2 regions of the Variovorax restrictus genome follow, and region 1 is predicted to be linked to the other one. Evidence: predicted binding sites of a transcription regulator. Region 1 holds the regulator's gene; the other holds the start of a gene.
The links. The regulator HrcA, encoded in region 1, represses chaperone genes, less so after heat shock. The targets are predictions, from matches to a motif close to TTAGCACTCNNNNNNNNNGAGTGCTAA.
Positions count from the first base shown of each region.

Region 2: ACSFA0_RS14920 (co-chaperone GroES) is a predicted target of HrcA. The motif match lies at 2,221-2,247, and genes of this name have one in related genera.

Region 1 covers NZ_JBPJZH010000007.1:33,822-41,355, forward strand. Annotated here, with positions in the region: gene ACSFA0_RS23995 (heavy metal translocating P-type ATPase) at 1-515, opposite strand, end outside; gene cadR (Cd(II)/Pb(II)-responsive transcriptional regulator) at 801-1,244, shown strand; partial or broken gene ACSFA0_RS24005 (Y-family DNA polymerase) at 1,562-1,864, opposite strand; gene ACSFA0_RS24010 (LexA family protein) at 1,874-2,314, opposite strand; gene ACSFA0_RS24015 (hypothetical protein) at 2,343-2,552, shown strand; gene ACSFA0_RS24020 (phospholipase D family nuclease) at 2,615-3,178, shown strand; gene ACSFA0_RS24025 (hypothetical protein) at 3,444-3,896, opposite strand; gene ACSFA0_RS24030 (DUF4124 domain-containing protein) at 4,055-4,210, opposite strand; tRNA gene ACSFA0_RS24035 (tRNA-Ile) at 4,404-4,480, opposite strand; gene hrcA (heat-inducible transcriptional repressor HrcA) at 4,518-5,525, opposite strand; gene ACSFA0_RS24045 (NAD kinase) at 5,554-6,453, shown strand; gene recN (DNA repair protein RecN) at 6,453-7,534, shown strand, end outside.
Region 2 covers NZ_JBPJZH010000002.1:80,538-88,071, forward strand. Annotated here, with positions in the region: gene groL (chaperonin GroEL) at 148-1,800, opposite strand; gene ACSFA0_RS14920 (co-chaperone GroES) at 1,851-2,141, opposite strand; gene ACSFA0_RS14925 (MFS transporter) at 2,331-3,764, opposite strand; gene ACSFA0_RS14930 (helix-turn-helix domain-containing protein) at 3,832-4,272, shown strand; gene ACSFA0_RS14935 (phosphotransferase family protein) at 4,383-5,402, shown strand; gene ACSFA0_RS14940 (GAF domain-containing protein) at 5,464-5,973, shown strand; gene ACSFA0_RS14945 (EAL domain-containing protein) at 6,040-7,534, opposite strand, start outside.

The DNA of each region.
Region 1 (7,534 bases):
AGGGCCATCACCATGGCCGCTTCCGGCCACTGGCCGATGAAAAATGCCCCCGTCACCGCAACGCTCATCAGCGCATTGATGTTCAGACGGCCGCGGACGAGCGCCTTCATGCCCTTGGTATAGGTTTCCACGCCAGACAGCGCGATGGCAATCACCGCAACGACCAACCCGGCGTATTTCAAACCGGGCGTATCGCTCGAAAAATAGTGAAGGGCCTCCGCGCCGATGGCGAGGACCAGAGCTGCGCCGAGGCGCTTTACGCCCGCCCCATGGTCGTGGTCATGGTCGTCATCGTGCTCAGCGTCGGTCTCCGCACCGACTTTGACGGGGGTGGGCTCGTAACCGGCCTTGCGAATGGCCGCGACCGCAACTGCGACAACGTCCTCCGAGGCCTGGATCGCCAAAGTGCGCGCTCCCAGCTGAAAGTTGACGCTGCGGATGCCGTCAACCTTATCCAACGCCCTTCGGATGTCGCTCTCTTCGACAGCGCAGTCCATAGCGGGAATGCGAAACACGCTGGCGCCAGCAGGGATTGCCGTGGCCGCCGCAACTCCCTTCGCCGTAGGGGCGCAGCAAGCGTCCGCGGCGCAACAGTCGCTGTTCGCGGCTACCTCTGGTGCAGCCCCGGAAACTTGGGTCGTGGACGAGGCGCCGGTGGTCACTGAAGACGCTGCGGAGCACGATGCCTCCGCGCAGCAGTCCTCAGCAGCAGGAATCGCGGGGGTGGTAAGCGGGAATTTAGACATGAGCGTATTGGAAACCCTGGAGTGGGTATAGAGTCAACGCTTATTGGAGGCCAAATGAAGATCGGCGAACTGGCGAAGGCGACAGGCACAAGCGTTGAAAACATCCGTTTTTACGAGCGCGAGGTGCTTCTACCGGCGCCGCGACGCACCGAGAACAATTACCGGTTCTATGGAGACGAGCACATCGAGCGGCTCATCTTCATCCGGCACTGCAGATCGCTCGACATGGCGCTTGGCGAGATCCGCGCCCTTCTGCGTTTCAAGGAGACGCCACAGGAGAACTGTGAGGGCGTCAACGAACTGCTGGATGAGCACATCGGGCATGTCGCCGACCGTATCCGCGAACTAAAGTTACTTGAAAAGCAGCTGAAAGCTCTGCGCGAGCAGTGTGCCGAGTCGAATGCCGCGAGTTGCTGCGGAATCCTCAAAGAGCTCTCTACTGAGGTATCGGCTTCGACCGAAAACCCTGTGCGCAGACATATTCACGGCACCCACTAGTGCAGCAGTTCCTTGAAGCAGTAGGCGCAAGCGCACGGAGCTGTTGGGTGCTCGGACGGGATGAAGGGGCCGATGCCAAGCAGCAAGATGCCACTGATAGCCTCTGCCCAACGTCCGACATCGCGGCTTGGCCGCGGGCAAGCCCAACGCCCACGGCCATCGCGGCCGCTCTGTGCTGAAAGCCCAAGCTGGTAGAACCTCGGACCTGCAGCTCCCACAACTATGCATCTGCGCGCGAATTGCATAGTTCTTGTTAGTCCCTCTTGACCTCGAAAAAACGCAGTTTACGATGCATCTATGCCAACTTTAGGTACAGGTTCGACGCTGTAAATCTCCTGCCCCGGACCCAGCCCCGCGGCGATCGCCATCATCCGATTGCTCATGTCGCCATACAAGGTGAAGTTGGCGCTCAGCGCCACCACCCCCGCGTCGGGTAACGACCGCTGGATCAGGTGCCACGGCGCACCCATCGCAATCCCCAGCGCCTTGGCCTCGTTGCTGCGCGCGATCGCGCACCCATCGTTGTTGCTCAGCACGATGACCGGACGACCCAGGAGGCTGGGGCGGAACACCCGCTCGCAGGAGACATAGAAGTTGTTGCCGTCGACCAGCGCGTACACGACGGATCCCTACCTCACAAAGCGCTTGATCGCCGCCGTCACCACCCCGCAAATGACAAGCTGTTGCCCCTCCTTGAACGTGATCTCGGGATAGGTCGGGTTGGCCGTCGTGAGCTTGATGCGCCCGCTGCGTTTGTAGAGGTACTTCACAGTGAAGTCGCCATCCACCTGAGCCACCACGATGTGCCGATGCACCGGAGTAATGGCGCGATTCACCACCAGCAGGTCACCATCACCAATGCCCGCCTCGACCATTGAAAGACCACTGACCTGCCAATAGAACGTAGCAAGCGGGTGCGTGATCAGCAGGTCATTCAGATCCTGCCGTTTGATCGCGAAATCGTCAGCCGGTGAAGGGAAGCCAGCGCGCAGCTTGCCTTCCACCACGGGCAGCGGCAGCACGCCAGGCTCGATGGCGGCGGGGCACGCGGACGACGGAATACTGTACATGCATCCAGTATATGGCTAGCATCAGGGCATGGACGCACCACCTGTCGAACTCAGCGCAGAAATATGGATTGCTGCCTGCGCGCACCGGCTGCAGCAGCGCTGGCGCACGGTCGATCCTGTGCAATTGGAGGAGATCGCCGGCAAGTTGCTGCATGACGAGCGCTTTGCCCGAATGACGCCCGCTCAAGCGGCCATCGAATGGCTCCGCCCCGTCGGAACCAGCGCCGAGAATCACTAGCGCAGGTCACCCGCTTGCTACGCCAACAGCGGCGGCTCCAAGCGACCAAGCCACACTTCCCTATGCCTTCATCCTCGTTCACGCTTCCCCGCGCACTCCTCGCCGCAGTGCTGGCCGTCATCCTGACCGGCTGCGCCACCACCGCAGGTCACCCGTCATCTCAACCGCAGGTTGAAGTCGCTTTCTCGCCCAAGGCAGGCTCAGAAGCATTGATCATCAAGGTCATCGACAGCGCACACAAAAGCCTGCGCCTTGCTGCTTACTCGTTCACATCCCCACCGATCGTTCGCGCACTCATCAGCGCCAAACGGCGTGGCGTCGATGTCCGCGTGCTGATCGACGATAAGGGAAACCGTGGCAAGTCCAACATCGCCGCCATGAACCTGGTCGTTGGCGCAGACATCCCGACCCGCGTGATCTCGTCATATGCGATCCACCACGACAAGTACATCGTGGTCGACGGTCAGCACACGCAAACCGGCTCGTTCAACTACAGCCAGGCAGCGGCAACGTCAAACTCCGAGAACGTGCTGGTCGTCTGGAGCAATCCGACGGTGGCCGCCACCTACTTGGCGCATTGGGAGAGCCGCTGGGCCAAAGGCAATGCGGTGGGATTGAGCTACTGACGTTGCGCAGGGACGTCGACGTCGAGCTTCGAAGACCTTTGAATTCGCCCTCCCTTAAAAAAGAGAACCGCCGACCCCGTCGAAACGTACCACCGCCAATAGCAAGCACTCAGGGCAGCAGCGGTTGAGCAACCTCCCACGATGCCCAACGTCAAGCGGTCGAGGATGAGCGAACACCAGCGTACAACAAGCCGCGGCAAGATGTCTTAGTCGTCATCTGCCGAGCTAGGCCGCGCGAGCAATCGACGAATAAGCGGCGATAGCTCTAATTCCAACCCTTGAGATTCATGCCGAGCGTGAGTCCTCTACTGGCAAGTTCCTCTTTCACTAAACGCAATGCCTCATCCGATCGGCCCAAGAGCCGCCACACTCGCACCTCTGTGCAACCGACAAGGTCACCAATGCGTTCAAATTTTTCTAGCGCGCCCAGCGTCAAAACGGGCAGTTCTTGGAGTTCTGAGATCGGTCGATAAAAGATCGGGTCAAAGTCGACATCGGTTCGCTCCGGCCAGTCGGGAATCCCAACAGTGCATGCAATATCTTCGAAAAGGAGCGCGACGCAGTGGCCTTGAGCGCTGTGTTGATCAAATTCGGCAGCGGTGGTGACTGCGTGTACGTTGGTCTTGCATTCGTTGCAATAGCGGACTGCGGGGTCATTAGCACCATGCAACTCTTCCCACTGCTTGGCGCAGACGAACGTGAGCTTGCAGTTGCTCATGAAGATTGTCCAGAGTTGTAACGTAGGTGGGGTTTTCGGCCCCTATGAGTTGGGGGAATTATCTTGGCAGCAGTCGACCACGTGTCTTGGTTGTTAATGGCGCGGGATGTCTGGCTACAGGCACTCATATCTTCTTTTTGAATGGGACCGGCGACCAATTATTCACCTAAAGTGTCCGCGCCGACGCACCGGGCATCGGAGTAGGCGACCTTGCCGTTCGTCTCGCAGCGGTAGACCGTAAGTTGCGCGGCGACGGGCAAGACCAGCAGCACGAAGACCGAGGCAGCAAGCAAGCGCAGCACGCGAGTGGTCACCACATCGCCCGCCACAGTCGCAGTCGACGTCCACTGCAGCCCCGCACGGCGATCTCGTGGAGTTGCGACAACATCGTGCGACCTCAAAATTCCCTTACATCCACCAGTACATCGTCGGAAAATGACAACCAAATAAAAAGGGTTTGCTACCCATTTGATAGCAAAACCTTCAACTAACATAAGGCTTGTGCGGTGGTAGGCCGTGATGGGCTTGAACCATCGACCAACGGATTATGAGTCCGCTGCTCTAACCAACTGAGCTAACGGCCCACGCGTCGGGGATTCTAGTGGGCGCTGTCCTCAGGGCTCAGGGCTTGCGGTGGCTCAGCGCGTTGGTCACCAGCCGCGACGTGATGTCGACGATCTGGATCATGCGGTCGTAGGGCATGCGCGTGGGGCCGATCACCCCCAGCGTGCCGACGACCTGGCCGTCCACTTCGTAGTTTGCGCTGACGATGGACAGCTCCTCGAAGGGCACCACCTGGCTCTCGCCCCCGATGAAGATGCGCACCCCTTCGGCCTTGCTCGATACGTCGAGCAGCCGCATGAGCTGCGCCTTCTGCTCGAAGAGGTCGAAGGCGCGCCGCAGCTGGCCCATGTCGCTGGAGAAGTCGCTCACCGACAGCAGGTTGCGTTCGCCGGAGATCACGACGTCGTCCTGCGACTCGGTCATGACTTCCGAGCTGGCCTTCATCGCCGCCTGCATGAGCGACCCGATCTCGCTGCGCAGCTTCTCGACTTCGGACTGCAGCCGATCGCGCACCTGCTCGATCGTGAGACCGGCGTAGTGCGCATTGATGTAGTTGGCGGCCTCGACCAGTTGCGACTGCGAGTAGTCCGACTCGGGGAAGATGACGCGGTTCTGCACATCGCCATCGGGCGAGACGATGATCACCAACAGCCGCCGGTCCGACAGCCGCAGGAACTCGATCTGCTTGAACACCGACGTGCGACGCGGCGCCATCACCACGCCGACGAATTGCGAGAGGCTCGACAGCAGGTTCGCCGCATTGGCGATCACCTTCTGCGGCTGGTCGGGGGGAAGGCTCGGCGCGGGCAACTGGTCGCGCTGGGCGGTCAGCATGGTGTCGACGAAGAGCCGGTAACCACGTGCCGTCGGGATGCGCCCGGCCGAGGTGTGCGGGCTCGTGATGAGCCCCAGCGCCTCGAGGTCCGACATGACGTTGCGAATGGTCGCGGGCGAGAGTTCGAGCCCCGACGCGCGCGAGAGCGTGCGTGACCCCACAGGCTGCCCCTCGGCGATGTACCGCTCGACCAGCGTCTTGAGCAGCAACTTGGCACGGTCGTCCAGCATCGTTTGATTTTAGTGTTGTAATTTGTAGATGACCTCGCGCTTCCGGCATGTCGCCCTCATTGGCAAATACCAGGCGTCCGGCCGACGGGCGTCGTCCGGCGCACCGGATGACCACATCATGGCGGAGATCGGCGCGTTCCTCGAATCGCAGGGCTGCGAGGTTTCACTCGAGCGCTCAACGGCCGACGAACTGCACGGCAGCCGCTACACGGCGCTGACGGTCGAAGAGATCGGCGAACGCTGCGACCTGGGCCTGGTGGTCGGTGGCGACGGCACCATGCTCGGCATCGGGCGGCAGCTCGCCCCATACGGTGTGCCGCTGATCGGCATCAACCGCGGCCGGCTGGGTTTCATCACCGACATCCCGCTCGACAACTACCAGGCCACGCTGGTGCCGATGCTGGCGGGCGAATACGAGGAAGACCACCGCAGCCTGCTGCACGCGCAAGTGATCCGCGAAGGCGCCTGCGTGTTCGACGCACTCGCGATGAACGACGTGGTGGTCAACCGCGGCGCGACCTCGGGCATGGTCGAGTTGCGCGTGTCGGTCGGGCGCCACTTCGTGGCGAACCAGCGCGCGGACGGCCTGATCATCGCGTCGCCCACCGGCTCGACCGCCTATTCGCTGTCGGCAGGCGGCCCGCTGATGCATCCGTCGATCCCGGGCTGGGTGCTGGTGCCGATCGCGCCGCACACCTTGTCGAACCGCCCTATTCTTCTGCCGGACGCCGACGAGATCTCGATCGAGTTGGTGTCCGGCCGCGACGCCAGCGCGAACTTCGACATGCAGTCGCTCGCGTCCGTCGAGATCGGCGACCGCGTGGTGGTGCGCCGTTCCGACTACCGCGTGCGCTTCCTGCACCCGCGTGGCTGGAGCTACTTCGACACCTTGCGCAAGAAGCTGCACTGGAACGAGGGAGGTTCCTGATGGCGCTGCGACGCATCGCGCTGCGCGACTTCGTGATCGTGCGCGCGCTCGACATCGACCTGTCCACCGGCTTCACCGTGCTGACCGGGGAGACCGGCGCCGGCAAGTCGATCCTCATCGATGCCCTGCAGTTGGCCCTGGGCAACCGGGCCGACGCGGGTGCGGTCCGCGAAGGCGCCGAGCGGCTCGACGTGAGCGCCGAATTCGATGCCGACCCGGCCCTGGCCGCCTGGCTCGACGAAGGCGGCTTCGAGGCTGGAGATTCGCTGCTGCTGCGCCGCACCGTCGACCTGCAGGGCCGCAGCCGCGGCTGGATCAACGGCAGCCCGGCCACCGCCACGCAGCTGCGTGAACTCGGTGACCACCTGCTCGACATCCACGGCCAGCACGCCTGGCAGAGCCTGACCCGGCCCGACGCGGTGCGCGGTCTGCTCGACGCCTATGCCGGCGTGCGCACCGACGCGCTCGACGCCGCCTGGCAGACCTGGCGCCAGGCGCAGGCCGCACTCGACGGCGCCCGCGCCGCGCAGGATTCGCTGCAGCGCGAACGCGAGCGGCTCCAGTGGCAGATCGCCGAAGTCGCGAAGCTGGCGCCCGGCGAGAACGAGTGGGACGAGCTGTCGACGAACCACACGCGTATCTCGAACGCACAGGCCTTGATCGACGCCGCCGAAGGCGCCCGCGCCGCACTCGAGGACGACGACCAGGGCGGGCTCGTCGGCCTCAACCGCGCGCTTGGCCTCCTGCAGGGCTGCGAGCACATCGAGCCTGAATTCAAGACGCTGGCCGAGGTGTTGGCCTCCAGCATCGCGCAGGCGGCCGACGCGGCGCACTCGCTGCACGGCTACCTCCGCCACGCCGACGCCGACCCGCAACACCTGGCCGAGCTCGACGAGCGCATGGGGCTGTGGATGTCGCTCGCACGTCGCTACAAGCGCAGCCCTGACGAACTGCCCGCGCTGTTCGCCGGCTGGCAGGCCGAACTGCAGGCGCTCGACGCGCAGAGCGACCTCGATGCGCTCGAACGCAGCGCGCAGGCCGCGCAACAGGCGTACCTGAAGGAGGCGAAGGCGGTGGGCAA
Region 2 (7,534 bases), on a different contig from region 1:
CATGAAAAAAGCCCTGCAGCTTGCGCTGCAGGGCTCTTTGCCTCGTTGGTGAAACACCGCGGAACTGGCTTTGCCAGGCCGCTGGTGTTGCCCCCAGAGGGGGGAGGGCACAGCGGACACGAAGTGCCGATGTGCCCTCGGGGGGGATCACATGCCCATGCCGCCCATGCCACCCATGCCGCCCATGTCGGGCATGCCGCCGCCGGCGCCGGATTCGTCCTTCGGTGCTTCGGCAACCATGGCTTCGGTCGTCAGCAGCAGCGAGGAGACCGATGCAGCGTTCTGCAGCGCGGTGCGGGTGACCTTCGTCGGGTCCAGGATGCCCAGCTCGAGCATGTCGCCGTACGTGTCGTTCGCAGCGTTGAAGCCGTAGTTGCCCTTGCCGGCCAACACAGCGTTCACCACCACCGAGGCTTCGCCGCCGGCGTTGTTCACGATTTCGCGCAGAGGCGCTTCGATGGCCTTGAGCACCAGCTTGATGCCGGCTTCCTGGTCGGCGTTGTCGCCCTTGACCGAGTCGCCCACGGCTTGCTTGGCACGCAGCAGCGCCACGCCGCCGCCAGCCACAACGCCTTCTTCCACGGCAGCGCGGGTGGCGTGCAGGGCGTCTTCGACGCGAGCCTTCTTTTCCTTCATTTCGACTTCGGTGGCAGCGCCGACCTTGATCACGGCAACACCGCCGGCCAGCTTGGCCACGCGCTCTTGCAGCTTTTCACGGTCGTAGTCGCTGGTCGCTTCTTCGATCTGAACGCGGACTTGCTTGACACGGGCTTCGATGTCGCCAGCAGCGCCGGAACCGTCGATGATGATCGTGTTTTCCTTGCCCACTTCGATGCGCTTGGCTTGGCCGAGGTCGGCCAGCGTCACCTTCTCGAGCGTCAGGCCCACTTCTTCAGCGATGACCTTGCCGCCCGTCAGGATGGCGATGTCTTCCAGCATGGCCTTGCGGCGGTCGCCGAAGCCAGGTGCCTTGACGGCCACGACCTTCAGGATGCCGCGGATCGTGTTCACGACCAAGGTCGCCAGGGCTTCGCCTTCGACTTCTTCGGCAATGATCAGCAGCGGACGGCCGGCCTTGGCGACTTGTTCCAGCGTCGGGAGCAGGTCACGGATGTTGCTGATCTTCTTGTCGAAGAGCAGAACGAACGGGTTGTCCAGAATCGCGGATTGCTTTTCGGGGTTGTTGATGAAGTAGGGCGACAGGTAGCCGCGGTCGAACTGCATGCCTTCGACGACGTCGAGTTCGCTGTCGAGCGACTTGCCGTCTTCGACGGTGATCACGCCTTCCTTGCCGACCTTGTCCATCGCGTCAGCGATGAGCTTGCCGATGGTTTCGTCGCTGTTGGCCGAGATCGAGCCGACTTGAGCGATTTCCTTGGAAGTCGTCGTGGGCTTCGATGCCTTCTTCAGCTCGGCGACCAGGGCGGTGACCGCCTTGTCGATGCCGCGCTTCAGGTCCATCGGGTTCATGCCGGCAGCCACCAGCTTGAAGCCTTCGCGAACGATGGCTTGGGCCAGGACCGTGGCGGTCGTGGTGCCGTCACCGGCGTTGTCCGAAGTCTTGGAAGCCACTTCCTTCACGAGCTGGGCGCCCATGTTCTGCAGCTTGTCCTTGAGTTCGATTTCCTTGGCGACGGACACACCGTCCTTGGTCACCGTGGGGGCGCCGAACGAACGCTCGAGCACCACGTTGCGGCCCTTGGGGCCCAGGGTCACTTTGACGGCGTTGGCCAGGATGTTGACACCCTCGACCATGCGTGCGCGGGCTTCGCCGCCGAAGACTACGTCTTTTGCTGCCATGTTGAATTACTCCGAAAGATTGATGGAATGAGCGGGAAGAAGGAGAAGATTTACTTCTCGACGACTGCGAACAGGTCGTCTTCCTTCATGACCAGCAGCTCGTCGCCGTCGACCTTGACGGTCTGGCCCGAGTACTTGCCGAACAGCACGCGGTCACCGACCTTGACGGTCAGGGCAGCGAGTTCGCCCTTGTCGTTGCGCTTGCCCGGGCCGACGGCCAGGACTTCGCCTTGATCGGGCTTCTCGGCGGCTGCGTCGGGGATGACGATGCCGGAGGCGGTCTTGGTTTCGCTGTCAACACGCTTGACGATCACGCGATCGGCCAAAGGACGAAGTTTCATTGCATCTCCTGAATAGAAACGGGGGTTGGGGTCGGGCGCAGCCCAAGGGCCTGCGCGCCATCGCCTGGAAACCGAGTTGTTAGCACTCGGGTTCAGCGAGTGCTAATGATACGGGCATTTGGCCGGGTTTCAAGGGGCGGGTCCGTTTGCGGGTGCGCTGTCGAGCGCCAGATGCTTGGTGCGATGGCGTCATGCGTCGCGGCTGCTCGGTGGACGAAAAGAGCCGGCTTGCGAGCGCCGTGCGGCCTTGCCCAGGACCGCGAGAAGGGTGGCCAGCACACACAGGCCGGTTGCCCAGACGAAGGTGGCTGAGAAGGCGGCGCGGACGGCCTCCGCCGAGCTGTCGGCCACGCCGCGCCCGCCCAGCATGGAAGCAAACACCAGCGGTAGCAGGGAGGCGCCCGTCATCAAGCCCACGTTGCGCGACAAGCCGAGCAGTCCCGAAAGCATGCCGCGATGAGCATCTGGGGCACGGGCCATCACTGCGGTGTTGTTGGCCGCCAGAAACAGCTGGAAGCCCGGCGTGATCAGCGCCAGCGCCATCACGTACCCCGGAATGCCGACGAGGGCCGGCAACACGGCGAAGCAGCACAGGCCGACAGTCGCAAGCATCAGTCCTGCAAGAAGTGTTGGGTGTGCGCCAAACCGGTCCGTGAGTCGTCCAGCGGGCACGCCCGACAGAGCCGCGACGGCGGGACCGACGGCCATCACCATGCCCGTCCCGGCCTCGCTCAGACCCAGGCCGAACGACAGCAAAAAGGGACCCACCACCAGCGTCGACATCATGATCGCGCCCACGATGAGGTTCGTTGCCAGCGACGTTGCGATAGCTCGCCCACGCAGCAGATGCACGGGGACAAGTGGGCTGGTCGCACCTGTTTCTGTGCGAACGAACGCCACCAACGCGATGACGGCCAAGACAAGCAAGCTCCAGAGCGGGATCGGCAAGCCGACCTTCCCTCCTGTGGCGGACAGTGCAAAGCACAGCAGCAGGATGGCCAGCCAGACGCTGCCCGCCCAATCCATGCCGCCGGCGGTGGCGCCCGATGCGCTTGCGGTGGGAATGGCTGTCGAGACGAGTACCAGCATGCCGGTGCCGCCAAGCGTGAGCAAAACGAATGCGGCGCGCCAGCCCCATGCGCCAATCAAGAGGCCACCAAGAGACGGGCCCATCGCAGTACCGACGGCCGACATCGTGCCGAGCAGGCCCATCGCAGTACCAAGACGCATTGTCCCGACCAGCCCTTTGGCCATCGGCATGGGCAGCGACATGAGGATCGCCGCACCCAGGCCTTGCGCCAGGCGGCCGGCGATGAGCCAGCTCAGACCCGGAGCCAATGCACAGACCGCAGACGCCAACGTGAACAGCAGCAGGCCGGCGATGAGCACGCGGCGATGGCCGTAGAGGTCTCCCAGGCGTCCGGCCGAAACAATGGCCGCTGTCACGGCGAGAAGATAGGCAAGGACGACCCATTGCACCTGCTGGACGGTTGCCGAGAAGGCCCTGGCCAGCGTCGGAAGGGCGACGGTCGCGATGCTGACGCCCAGTGACGCAAGCAGGACAGCGCCTGCCAATGCGGCCAGTACGAGCTTGTTGGCGGTGGGCGGGGCTTCGTTTTTCATGCGGGATTCCTTGCGCGGCTTTGGACGACGGCCTACTATGCGACTTCAAGTTAACTTGAAGTCAAGCATGAAACTCGTCGACATCGGCGCACTGTCCAAGACAAGCGGCGTTCCCGCGTCCACGCTGCGCTACTACGAGCAGGTCGGGTTGATCAAGTCGGTCGGCCGCCATGGGTTGCGTCGGCAGTACAGCGAAGACACGCTCGCGCAGCTCGCCTTGATCTCACTGGGGAAGGCGGCCGGTTTCTCGTTGGAGGACATCAGCGGGATGTTCGACACGGACCGAAACCCGGATCTGTCCCGACCGACCCTGCACCAACGTGCCGATGAACTCGACCGCCAAGTTCGCAGAATGACTGCCTTGAGCAGTCTGCTTCGCCATGTCGCTGAATGCCCCGCGCCGTCGCACATGACATGTCCCAGGTTCCGAAAGCTGCTGCGCATGGCGTGCCCGACAGCGACCCCTGTCGACGCGCAACGCGGGGGCACTGCCGCCGGCGAAGCGTAGGTCCGGCGAGCGCTTGGCCATCACAGTGCCGATGTGAAACTGCCGTACTTCGAGAGCACGAGGCGCCGCATCCGACCCGGTGGCCGGTCGCCGGCAGTGACAATGACGGTATGAACAAGACAGAGACAAGCACAGAATTCGATCCTGCTCGCCTGCGCGACTTTCTATGCGGCGCGATGCCCGGCCTGCATGGCGAGATGCGCCTGGCGCGCATCGGCGGGGGTCAGTCCAACCCGACCTTCTTCGTCGACTTCGACGACCGGGCACTGGTGCTGCGCAAGCAGCCGCCGGGCGAGCTGCTGCCGTCGGCCCATGCGGTGGACCGCGAGTTCCGCATCCTGCGGGCGCTCGCCGGCACCGACGTGCCCGTGCCGAAGGCGGTGCTCTATTGCGACGATCGCGGCGTCATCGGCACGCCCTTCTACGTGATGGACAAGCTCGAAGGCCGGGTGCTGTCGCAGTACGCGCTGCCGACGATCGCACCCGCCGAACGGCGCGCCTACTACCTGTCGATGGCCGAGACGCTGGCGAAGCTGCACCGGGTCGACCTGGCCGCTGCGGGCCTGACCGACTACGGCAAGCCGGGCAATTTCTTCCAGCGCCAGATCACGCGCTGGATCCGTCAGTGGGAAGCCTCGCGCACCCGCGAGGACGCGAACATCGACCGCCTCATCGCCTGGTTGCCCGCGAACATCCCGACGAGCGACCTGACCACGATCGCGCATGGCGACTTCCGCTTCGGCAACCTGATGTTCCACCCGAGCGAGCCGCGCGTGATCGCCGTGCTCGACTGGGAGCTGTCGACGCTGGGCCATCCCCTGGCCGACGTCGCCTACAGCTGCATGGCCTGGCACACCGGCGCCGACGAGTTCGAGGGCATGCGCGGCATCGACCTCGCGGCCGAGGGCATTCCCACGCAGGCCGAGTACATCGCGCACTACCAGCGCAGTGGCGGCTGCGCCGAACCGGTGACGAACTTCCACCTGGCCTTTTCGCTGTTCCGGTTCGCTGTCATCCTCGAAGGCATCGCAGCGCGTGCGAAGCGCGGGAGCGCCGCGGCCGAAAATGCGGTGCAGGTCGGCGCGCAGGCGGCGGGCTTCGCGCGACGTGCGGTGGCGCTGATCGACTAGGCCCGACGGGCGCGTCGACTGCACGCGGCGGCGAAGTCCCCATCTTGTTAGGATCGGTCCGATGCCCCACACCACGACCATCCCCCCCGAGTTGAGCCCCACCGCCAAGCGGGCACTGGCGGATTTCGCCGTGCAGCTGCGCGGCGATGGGCTGCGGGAAGCGCTGGCGTCGCTGTTGCGCAAGACGGACTACCGCTTCATCGGGATCTGGCGGTTCCAGGACGGCAAGGCGAGCGCGGCCGTCCACTACGACCGCGAAAATCCCGACGACCTGACGGCGACGGAGGTGCCCGACAACGCCACCTACTGCTGCTTCGTCCGCGAAACCGGCGCGCCCTTTAAGACCCCCAACGCCCTGGTCGACGAGCGCCTTGCAGCGCATCCGGCGCGGGATGCCGTCCTGGCCTATTGCGGGGTGCCGGTCATGGATGCGTCCGGCGTGCTGGTCGGCACCCTGTGCCACTACGACGTGGTGCCGCGCGATGCCGAGCAGATCGATATTCCGGCGATGCTGAGCATCGCCAGCTATATCGGGCTGGGCGGGCACGTTCCGCCGTATCCGCAAGGGTGATCCGCAGCGGGCAGCCCGGAGGACCCCGGGCCGCACCATCTCCTCGATTTTCCTGCCGCGCGCCGGCTAGCCGCAGTCGCGCACCGACAGTCCGTGCGACGCCAGCTTGGCCGCGTGCTTCGCATGCGCGGCCTCGCTCGCGATGTCTTCGGCATGTTGCGAAGCATTCGGCGCGACACGCACCGCGCCGATGGCCAGCGTGGTCAGCGGCGTGAAGCGCCGCACGCCGTAGCGGTCCTCCGCTTCCAGGCCACCGGCCTGCCGGGCCTCGTCGTCGTAGAGTGAGCGGGCCGCGCGGTTGAAGCTTCCGATCAGGTCCATGCAACGCTCCCGCCAGTCGGTGCTCTGGAACAGGATCAGGAAATCATCGCCCCCGATGTGGCCGACGAAGTCCATGTAGGGGTCGGCATGCTCGACGGCCAGCCGGGCGAGCAGGCGGATCATCTCGTCGCCCCGCCAGTAGCCGAACCGGTCGTTGAAGACCTTGAAGTTGTTCAGGTCCGCGTAGCAGGCCACGAAGCCGGCGCGGCCTTCCAGCAGGCGCTGGATGTGCACGCTCGTGGGAATGTTTCCGGGCAGAAAGGTCAGCGGGTTGGCATGCCGCGCGGTTTCCACACGCGCCTCGGTGACGGCGCGCACCAGCTGGTCCCCGGTGCCCAGCCCGACATAGCGTGAGCGCTCGGTCACGATGAAGCCTTCGCGCAGATAGGCCTGGTCCTCCGAGGTGAGGATGCCCAGCAGGCGCTCCACGCTGTCGTCGAGTTCGACGACGCGGGGCGTCGGATTGCCGTAGCTCAGGCAGGGCCGGCGCCCGTGGACTTCGCGAAAGTAAAGGCGCGAGTAGTCGTTCATGAACGACTGCCGGTTGATCAGCGCGACGGGGCGGTCGCCGTCGACGATCGGGAGCGCATGCAGTTCGGTGTGCGTCTGGAAGACGCTGGCCACCTCGTCGATGAGCGTCGCAGGATGCAGGGCCGGCGCGTCGATGACGGCGATCCCGCGAAGCGCCGCGGGCTGCCCCAGGCGTGTGGGATGCGGCACGACGGGGACGCGCCGGTCGTCGATGGCGGCGCTGACCAGGTCCGGCACCGCGATCTGCAGGGCGCGCTGCGGGTGGCCGAACCAGTACCCCTGGCCGAGGTCCACACCGAGTTCGCGCAGCACGCCCATGTCACGCGGGTTCTCCACCCCTTCGGCCACCAGCCGTGTTCCGAAGGCCTGCGCCAGGCCGACCACCATGCGCACCAGCGCCACGCGCTGCGGTTGGTCCGAAATGCCCTGGACGAAGGACTTGTCGAGTTTGACGAAGTCCGGTTGCAGGTCGGTCCATCGGCGCAGATTGGAGTGGCCCTCGCCGAAGTCGTCCAGGGCCAGGCGCGCGCCCGCCGCGCGCAGGCGATGGACCGCCTGGCCGAGTGCGTCGGCGGTCGCCTGAGCGGCGCTCTCGGTGAGCTCGACAACGAGCGATCCGGCGACGACGCCCTGCAAGGCGACCTGCGCTTCGAACCACGTCGCGCCGCCGTCCACGCTGGACATGGCCTGCACCAGTGCGTCGGCGCTC